2 regions of the Solibacillus sp. FSL K6-1126 genome follow, and region 1 is predicted to be linked to the other one. Evidence: predicted binding sites of a transcription regulator. Region 1 holds the regulator's gene; the other holds the start of a gene.
The links. Region 1 encodes LexA, which represses DNA repair genes until DNA is damaged. Its sites were predicted from a motif close to CGAACATATGTTCG; they were not measured.
Positions count from the first base shown of each region.

Region 2: recA (recombinase RecA) is a predicted target of LexA. The motif match lies at 2,840-2,853, and genes of this name have one in related genera.

Region 1 is NZ_JBBOPD010000001.1:2,738,078-2,742,515, reverse strand. Features, by position in the region: gene MHH44_RS13645 (DNA alkylation repair protein) at 1-588, shown strand, start outside; gene MHH44_RS13640 (5' nucleotidase, NT5C type) at 666-1,211, shown strand; gene MHH44_RS13635 (gamma-glutamyl-gamma-aminobutyrate hydrolase family protein) at 1,327-2,022, shown strand; gene lexA (transcriptional repressor LexA) at 2,104-2,727, opposite strand; gene yneA (cell division suppressor protein YneA) at 2,888-3,235, shown strand; gene MHH44_RS13620 (YneB family resolvase-like protein) at 3,222-3,878, shown strand; gene MHH44_RS13615 (DUF896 domain-containing protein) at 3,943-4,179, shown strand; gene tkt (transketolase) at 4,319-4,438, shown strand, end outside.
Region 2 is NZ_JBBOPD010000001.1:1,273,562-1,277,999, reverse strand. Features, by position in the region: gene rny (ribonuclease Y) at 1-984, opposite strand, end outside; gene recA (recombinase RecA) at 1,682-2,758, opposite strand; gene MHH44_RS06100 (competence/damage-inducible protein A) at 2,925-4,184, opposite strand; gene pgsA (CDP-diacylglycerol--glycerol-3-phosphate 3-phosphatidyltransferase) at 4,329-4,438, opposite strand, start outside.

The DNA of each region.
Region 1 (4,438 bases):
CCGTATGTAAAACAAATAAAAATAAATCAGGAGCTGGCTGAACAGCTTTATGCGACAGGCAACTATGATGCAATGTATTTTGCCGGGGTTATTGCGGATCCGAAAGCAATGACTGAAGAAGATTACGACCGCTGGATTGAACAAGCCTATTTTTATATGATTTCCGATTATGTTGTTGCAGTGACTTTGGCTGAATCCGATATTGCGCAAGAAGTAAGCGATAAATGGATTGCAAGTGGTGAGGAACTAAAAATGTCGGCAGGTTGGCATTGTTACTGCTGGCTGCTCGGCAATCGTAAAGATGAAGAATTTTCAAAAGAAAAATTATTGGGTATGCTTGAGTATGTAAAACAAAATATCCGTCAAGCACCACCACGTACACAAGTAGCAATGAATAACTTTGTCATGACAGTAGGTGTTTCATTTAAACCTCTACATGAAGAGGCTGTGCAATTCGCTAAGGAAATCGGGCCAATTGAAACGAAACGTGAAGGGAAAAAGCCGGGTTTGCTGCACGCTTTTGCTGAAATTGAAAAACAGGTGGAAAAAGGACGAATCGGCTTTAAACGTAAATATGTACGCTGTTAATTGTAAAGAGTTATACCTTGTTTTTTTGCCATACAATTGTATAAACTAAAATTAGGAAATTTCAAGGAGGCTATTACATGAAAAAAAGCATTGCCATCGATATGGACCAGGTGCTGGCTGACTTTTATTCGAAATTATGTGTTACATATAACGAGAATTTCGGGACAAATTTTACCGATGAAGAATTTCTTCTGACGACACAGCGCGATTTACCTAGAGAAGATGCGAAAAAATTATTTGCTCTATTAAATGAGCCCGGCTATTTCAGAGATTTAAAAGTACTGGATGAAGATGCTATTGATGTCATTCGAGAGCTGCAGGAGCATTATGAGATTTATATTGCGACAGCTGCCATGGATGTACCCGGGTCATTTACAGCGAAGTACGATTGGTTAATGGAGTATTTACCATTTATTAAAACACAGAACATAGTGTTTTGTGGAAATAAAGCGGTAATACATACTGATTATTTAATTGACGATAGCCCACGCCAACTCAAGTCATTTAAAGGAACAGGTATATTGTATTCGATGCCGTACAATCGATCAGAAGAAGGTTTCATGCGTGTGAACAACTGGAAAGAAATTAAACAGTATTTTATAAAACAACTGGAAATTGTTTAAAAGGGAAAGGGTTGCAATCAGGCAATCCTTTTATATTTTTGTAGTAACTTAGCTTAACGAAATAGTATAATTTAAATAATTGGAATTATCTTTAAATTGTAAGGGGATAGAATGAATGAAACCGATTATTGGATTAACAATGTATGATTTTGACAAGAAATTGGATATAAACAACGCATATTTGACGTCGATAGAACTAGCGGGGGGTATACCAATTTGTATACCGAATGCTACGGAAGAAAACGTAGAAGCAGTATTAAATGTAGTTGATGGCCTCGTATTAATTGGTGGAGCGGATATCGATCCATTATTGTTTAATGAGGAACCGCACCGTCATATCGGTAGTGTTGTTAGAAAGCGTGATGACAGTGATCTTTTATTAATGAAGGCAGCCTTTAAAAGACAAATGCCTGTTCTAGGTATTTGCCGTGGACAACAAATTATGAATGTTGCATTCGGAGGTACGATAATTCAGGATATACCATCACAGGTGGAGAATACAATCTTACATAAACAACCTTCAAAGCGTGGAGAATTGGCACATACCGTTGAAGTGAAGACACCGAAATTTAAGGAGATTTTTACAGAAGAAACATTCCGTGTTAACACATTTCACCATCAATCTGTAGGAAAGTTAGGGGAAGGACTTCTTATTTCGGCAGTTGCGAAAGACGGCATTATTGAAGGAATTGAACACGAATCCCATCCGTATTGTGTGGCGGTACAATGGCACCCGGAAGAATTGGCGCCAAACGGGGATGTTTATGCACAGCGCTTATTTAAAAGTTTTATAGAAGCATGCCATAAGTAATAAAAGGCTCAGTCGTTTACGGCTGAGTTTTTTTAATTCATTAAAAAACTTGCCGATTCTATAAGAATGGCAAGCTTCTGATTAATGAATATTTCGATAGAGGCCGACTACTTTACCTAAAATAGAAACTTGATTGACAATGATCGGCTCCATTGAACTGTTCTCAGGCTGTAAGCGGAAATGAGTTTTTTCTTTGTAAAAGCGTTTGACTGTCGCTTCATCATCTTCCGTCATTGCTACAACAATCTCTCCATTGTTCGCGGTAGACGTTTTTTTGACGATTACATAATCCCCATTTAAAATTCCGGCTTCAATCATGGATTCACCCATAATTTCAAGCATAAATAGTTCTTCTTCCGGTGAGCCGTAAGCATCCGGCAACGGGAAATATTCCTGAATATCCTCGATTGCGGAAATAGGCAGACCAGCTGTAACTTTACCGATTAACGGAACATGGATGACACCTTGTTTGGTGATGTTCATCTCTTCCTGGTCCAATATTTCAATGGCACGCGGTTTAGTAGGGTCACGACGGATAAGCCCTTTACTTTCTAAACGAGCTAAATGCCCGTGGACAGTTGAACTGGAAGCTAAACCTACCGCTTCTCCAATTTCGCGTACTGATGGCGGATAGCCTTTAGAACGAACTTCCTCTTTTATAAAAGTTAGAATAGCCTGCTGCCGCTTTGAAATTTTTTGTGTCAACTAACTCACCTCTTTATCATGCTATTTTTCTTAAAGTAAGTATAGCAGTATGCGAACACGAATGCAAACATAAGTTCGAAAAAACGGTTGACAAAAACATATGTTCGTATTATTATGAGAACAAATATTCCGAACATATATTCGAAAGAGGGTTTTACAAATGAAAAAAACTAAACTAAATGGCTTTACATCAATGTTTCTACTATTCTCTGTACTTATGATTGCTTTATTCATGATGCAGGACGATAAAATAGAATTATACGAACAGGTTAGCATAGAGCATGGCGATACTTTATGGTCGTTGGCAGAACAATATCGTGGTAAAATGGCTAAGCATGATTGGATCGATGAAGTGAAAAAGGAAAACGGATTGCTGGATGAAAAAGTTGTTTTAGGACAAGTACTGGTTGTACCTGTAGAAAAAGATTCACAATACATTGCCCAGCTGAATGAATCCACTGATATGCAATCGATTAAAGTAGTGAGAGGGAACAATGATAAAAACTAAAGCAGTAATTTATTGCCGTGTCAGTACGGATAAAAATACACAGGAAACGTCACTAGTACGTCAGCAAGAAGAGCTGACAAAGTATGCGAAAACATTCGGCTATAATGATGTGGAGATTTTCATGGATCAGCATAGCGGATATGATGTGGACCGAGATGGACTGCTCGATATGCTTGACTATATGAAAGAACACGGCGTCAAAGCGTTATTTGTACAGGACGAAACACGGTTAGGGCGCGGTAATGCACGTATGGCAGTACTTCACCTATTGCAAAAATATGAAGCGACAGTGTATACATTGAATGATGCAGGTCCTGTCGTATTAAACGAAATGGATACAATGCTGCTCGAAATTTTAGCGATTGTCGAAGAATATCAGCGTCGTATGCATAATGCGAAAATCCGCCGGGGAATGCGTCGTGCTGTAGAAAATGGCTACCAGCCCCAAAATAATTTAAAAAACCGCGGTAATATTGAAGGGCGTGAACGTAAAGAAGTGCCTGTTGAAGAAATCGTCCAGCTACGCCAGAAAGGCTTAACATTTGCAGAAATTGCTACGACATTGTCTGGTTTGGGCATTTCCATCAGTAAAGCGACCGTACATAGAAGATATATTGAATATATGGAGCGACTTGAAGAGTAAACACTTGTCTTCAAGTCGTTTTTTTTATACCTTTGTAGTAGGTAGGAAGAAAGGTGAGATTCAAATGTTATCAAAAGAGAAAATAGCTCGAATTAATGAGCTTTCTAAATTAGCGAAAGAAGGTAAATTGACGGAAGAGCAAGCGAAGGAACGCACTGCGCTGCGCAAAGAGTATTTAGATACATTCCGTTCCACAATGCGCGATACAATCGAGCATGTGAAAGTAATTGATGAAGAGGGCAATGATGTGACACCTGAAAAATTAAAACAAATAAAATCACAGAAGAAATTCTTAAACTAATAACATTTCATTAATATGTCACATTTAATATTAAGTATGACATATTTTAGATGACGTTTTTAGAAATTATTGTTTTCTTGTGAAAATTTGTCTACACTATAAAAGGTATAAATATCGTACGAGGAAAGGATGTCACATAATGACACAACAGATGGATCAGTTAGCAATTAACGCAATCCGTACATTATCAATCGACGCAATTGAAAAAGCAAATTCTGGTCACCCAGGTTTACCAATGGGTGCTGCACCTATGGCCTAT
Region 2 (4,438 bases), 1.5 Mb from region 1:
GCTTGTACGGTATTTCATACGACCTAGGATCTTCATTAAATCCGGATGCAGGTTATGAATACCTACTTCAAATGTTGTTTGCTCCCCTGTTTCGCGGATCTGTTCGTCCACTTCACGGCGAGACTTTTCAACCATTTCTTCGATACGTGCCGGGTGAATACGACCATCTTGAACTAGTTTTTCCAATGCAAGACGAGCTGTTTCACGTCGGATCGGATCAAAGCCGGATAAAATAACTGCTTCAGGTGTATCATCAATAATCAAATCAATACCTGTAAGCGTTTCTAATGTACGGATGTTACGGCCTTCACGACCAATGATGCGGCCTTTCATCTCATCATTTGGAAGATTTACAACGGACACTGTTGTTTCTGCAACATGGTCAGCTGCAAAGCGTTGTAATGCAAGTGATAAAATTTCTCGAGCCTTTTTGTCTGATTCTTCTTTTGCACGCAATTCTGATTCTTTCGTCATTACAGCGATATCTGTAGAAAGTTCGTTTTCAACTTCCTTCAAGATAACCTCTTTCGCTTCTTCGCGCGTCAGAGCTGCAATGCGCTCAAGCTCAGTTTTTTGACTTGCAACAAGTTGTTCTACTTTGCTTTCCATCTGTTCAATATGCTGTTGTCTGCTTGCCAGAGCTTCTTCCTTACGCTCTAAGCTTATCTCTCTTTTGTTCAGAGTTTCATCTTTGCGGTCAAGGTTTTCTTCTCTTTGCAATAAACGGTTCTCTTGTTTCTGAAGTTCTCCACGACGGTCACGAATGTCATTTTCCGCTTCAGTACGAAATTTGTGAGTTTCATCCTTTGCTTCAAGCAGTGCTTCTTTTTTCAGTGCATCCGCTTCACGTTTCGCGTCTTCCACGATTTGCTCGGCAACATGCTTTGCACCAGTCACTTTTGAATCATTCACGTTTTTCATGTAGAAATAGATAACAGCGACACCGACAGCGAATCCTAGCAAAGCAGGGAGTATCATTTCCATATCGTTTCCCTCCTATGCCTATATATGTCTGATGTTCTTTTAGTCGGCATAATATATCTGAATTATTCAAACATACCGCCTATTCATTTCAAAATTTAGAAATTATACATTTTAATTGTATAGTTCAAAATTAGGTATGTCAAGAATAGCCATGGTTTAAGGGGCTTTTTATATTTTTTTGGTCTATTAGGGGACTTCCAGAAATTAGTGTGGATTGGGGTGGCGGGTTACCAATCTTTTCTATAATGAATCCGGTTATCGCGATTTACGGGCTACCAGGCAACGGGAAGTTCTAATATAGTTCTAAATGTTCTAATATATTTTTATTTGTTCTAATAAACTTGCGATTTTCTAATATATTCTGTACTTCTTCAAATAAGTCGTCCCGATTTTCTAATATCCTCTTCGTATCTTCTAATATCCGATGGAGATTTTCTAATATAACAAACATTTGTTCTAGTATAAATCCCTGCTTTGTTTTTCCCACCGGTTTTACCTAGAAAAATTCAATCAAAATCGGTTAAATCATTCTCATCTTCTAATATCACGCAGAGACCGTCTAATAAAACCCATATTTATTCTACTCCACTGACCCAACAGGTACTTCAACCAAAGACCGCCCCACCATAACTATAAAACCGCCCTTCCCCAACAAAAACAAAAACCCAAGCAAAATTCTTCGCTTGGGTCTGTAACATTATTCTTTATCTTTTTCGTCTTCGAATAGTTCTAGTTCGTCCAGTTCTTCTTCTTCAGTTGTATCGTTGGCGCCGATTGTGTAGCCTAGTTCGCCGATACCGAAGTGTTGACGGATTTTTTCTGTCACTTCTTCTTTGATCGCTGGGTTTTCTTTGAAGAATTGTTTTACATTTTCACGACCTTGGCCGATTCGTTCGCTGTTGTATGAATACCAAGAACCGCTCTTTTGGATGATGTCCAGTTCTGCACCGATGTCGACGATTTCGCCTTCTTTTGAAATCCCTTCGCCGTACATAATATCCACTTCCGCTGTACGGAATGGTGGTGCTACTTTGTTTTTCACGACTTTGATTTTCGTTTTGTTCCCGATAATTTCTGTACCTTGCTTAATCGCTTCACCGCGTCGTACTTCTAAACGGATAGAAGAGTAGAATTTAAGGGCACGTCCACCTGTTGTTGTTTCCGGGTTACCGAACATAACACCGATTTTTTCACGAACTTGGTTGATGAAGATAGCAAGCGTATTCGATTTATTAATAACACCTGATAATTTACGTAATGCCTGTGACATTAAACGCGCTTGGAGACCCATGTGCGAGTCACCCATTTCGCCCTCGATCTCGGCTTTTGGCACTAATGCTGCTACAGAGTCGATTACGATAATATCAATCGCGCCAGAACGTACTAATGCTTCTGCGATTTCAAGTGCTTGTTCACCTGTATCCGGCTGTGATAATAATAATTCGTCAATGTTAACGCCTAATTTTTGTGCATATACCGGGTCAAGTGCGTGCTCAGCATCGATAAACGCTGCTGTACCGCCGTTTGCCTGAATTTCTGCGATGGCATGTAATGTAACTGTTGTTTTACCAGATGATTCTGGTCCGTAAACTTCTACAATACGTCCGCGCGGGTAGCCGCCTATACCTAATGCTGCATCAATTGCGATAGAGCCTGATGAAGTTGTCTCCATATGACGGTTCGAGTTTTCACCTAACTTCATGACAGAACCTTTACCGAATTGTTTTTCTATTTGTTTTAACGCCATATCTAATGCTGCTTTACGATCGCTCAAACTATTTCCTCCTTAAGAAAAAGCTTTATTTAACTTATGTCTCTATTATACTTGCTAATGAGATAACATTCAAGAAAAAAGCGAACATATTTTCGCTTTTTCTTTGAATGTTTCTAAATGTCTTTAAATCACTGATCAAATTGTCTTTTTCATTAGAATACAACAACTAAATCAGCTTTTTGTAACCTTGATTCGCTAATTCTCTCATTAAATAGCTGAATGTAAACTTCACTGCGCGGATTCGGTTCGTATTTCTTGAACCGGTTAATTGTAGTCGGTACGTGAGCGGTTCTGTGTCACCGATCTTAATGCCAACCCAGATTGATCCTGCAGGCTGTCCGTCATGATCACCCGGTCCTGCTGCTCCCGTCAACCCAACGCCGATATCTGTACCGAACTTTTCACGGACTTGTGTTGCCATTGCTGCTGCACATTCACTGCTGACGATGCCTTTTTCATCAAGCAGTTCACCGGAAACACCGAGGTGCTTAATTTTCGCTTCTTTCGTATACGTCACAACACCGCCGATTAATGCAGATCCAACACCCGGGATTTCTGCCAGCTCCGACTGGAACAGACCGGCCGTTAAACTTTCGGCAGCGGAAACTGTTAATTCATTTTCAAGAAGCATTTGCACAAGCTTGAAACCTAATGATTCATCATTTACGCCATAATAGTATTCTCCGACGATATCGAGAATTTCACGTTTCTTTAACTCGATCAGACGGAATGCCTGTTGTTCGTTTTGTGCTTTTGCCGTAATGCGCAATGTAACTTCACCATCTGAAGCAAGCGGGGCTACTGTTGGATTTGTCTGTTCCTCCAAAATACTCTGTATGCGGGTTTCCAGATCTGCTTCACCGATCCCGTAAAAACGTAGTACATGCGATAAAATTACACCGCCGTCATGCAAAAGTGCTGCCAGTTTTGGCTTCGTTTCATATTGGAACATTGGCTCAAGTTCTTTTGGCGGACCCGGCAGTAAAATATAAATGCGGTCATTTTCCTCCAAAAACATCCCCGGTGCCATCCCATGCTGGTTCAACAAGACATCGCAGCCATCCAGTACTAGCGCCTGTTTTCGGTTGTTTTCCGTCATCGGTCGTCTTTGCTTCGAGAAAAATTCCTCAATCGCAAACAGCGCCGTTTCATCAAACACTAACGTACGATTCAAATGTTTCGCAATCGCTTCTTTTGTCAGATCATCCTTTGTCGGACCTAAACCACCTGAGAAAATAATTACATCCGCACGCTGTTCCGCAATTTTGATCGCCTCTAATAGCCGCGCCTCGTTATCTCCTACAACTGTATGATAATAAACATTAATGCCAAGTTCCGAAAGCTGGCTCGAAATAAATTTCGCGTTCGTGTTGGCGATTTGTCCTAATAATAATTCCGATCCTACCGCTATAATTTCTGCATTCATTCCTAAAACCCCCTAAATATAAAGAAAACTAGATTAGAAAAACAGCGCCGTCCAAAATGCACGGGCATCTGTTATGTCTTTTATGGATACTTATTACTATTACCTATCCTAAAAGAAATTCTAACCTAGTTTTAGAAATTTTATTTATTTTGAATCCAATAATGCACGACGGTTTATATAGAAATAATCCCATCCAGACCATACTGTAAAGAACAACGCTACATAAAGCATGATCATATCAAAAGGTATGCCAA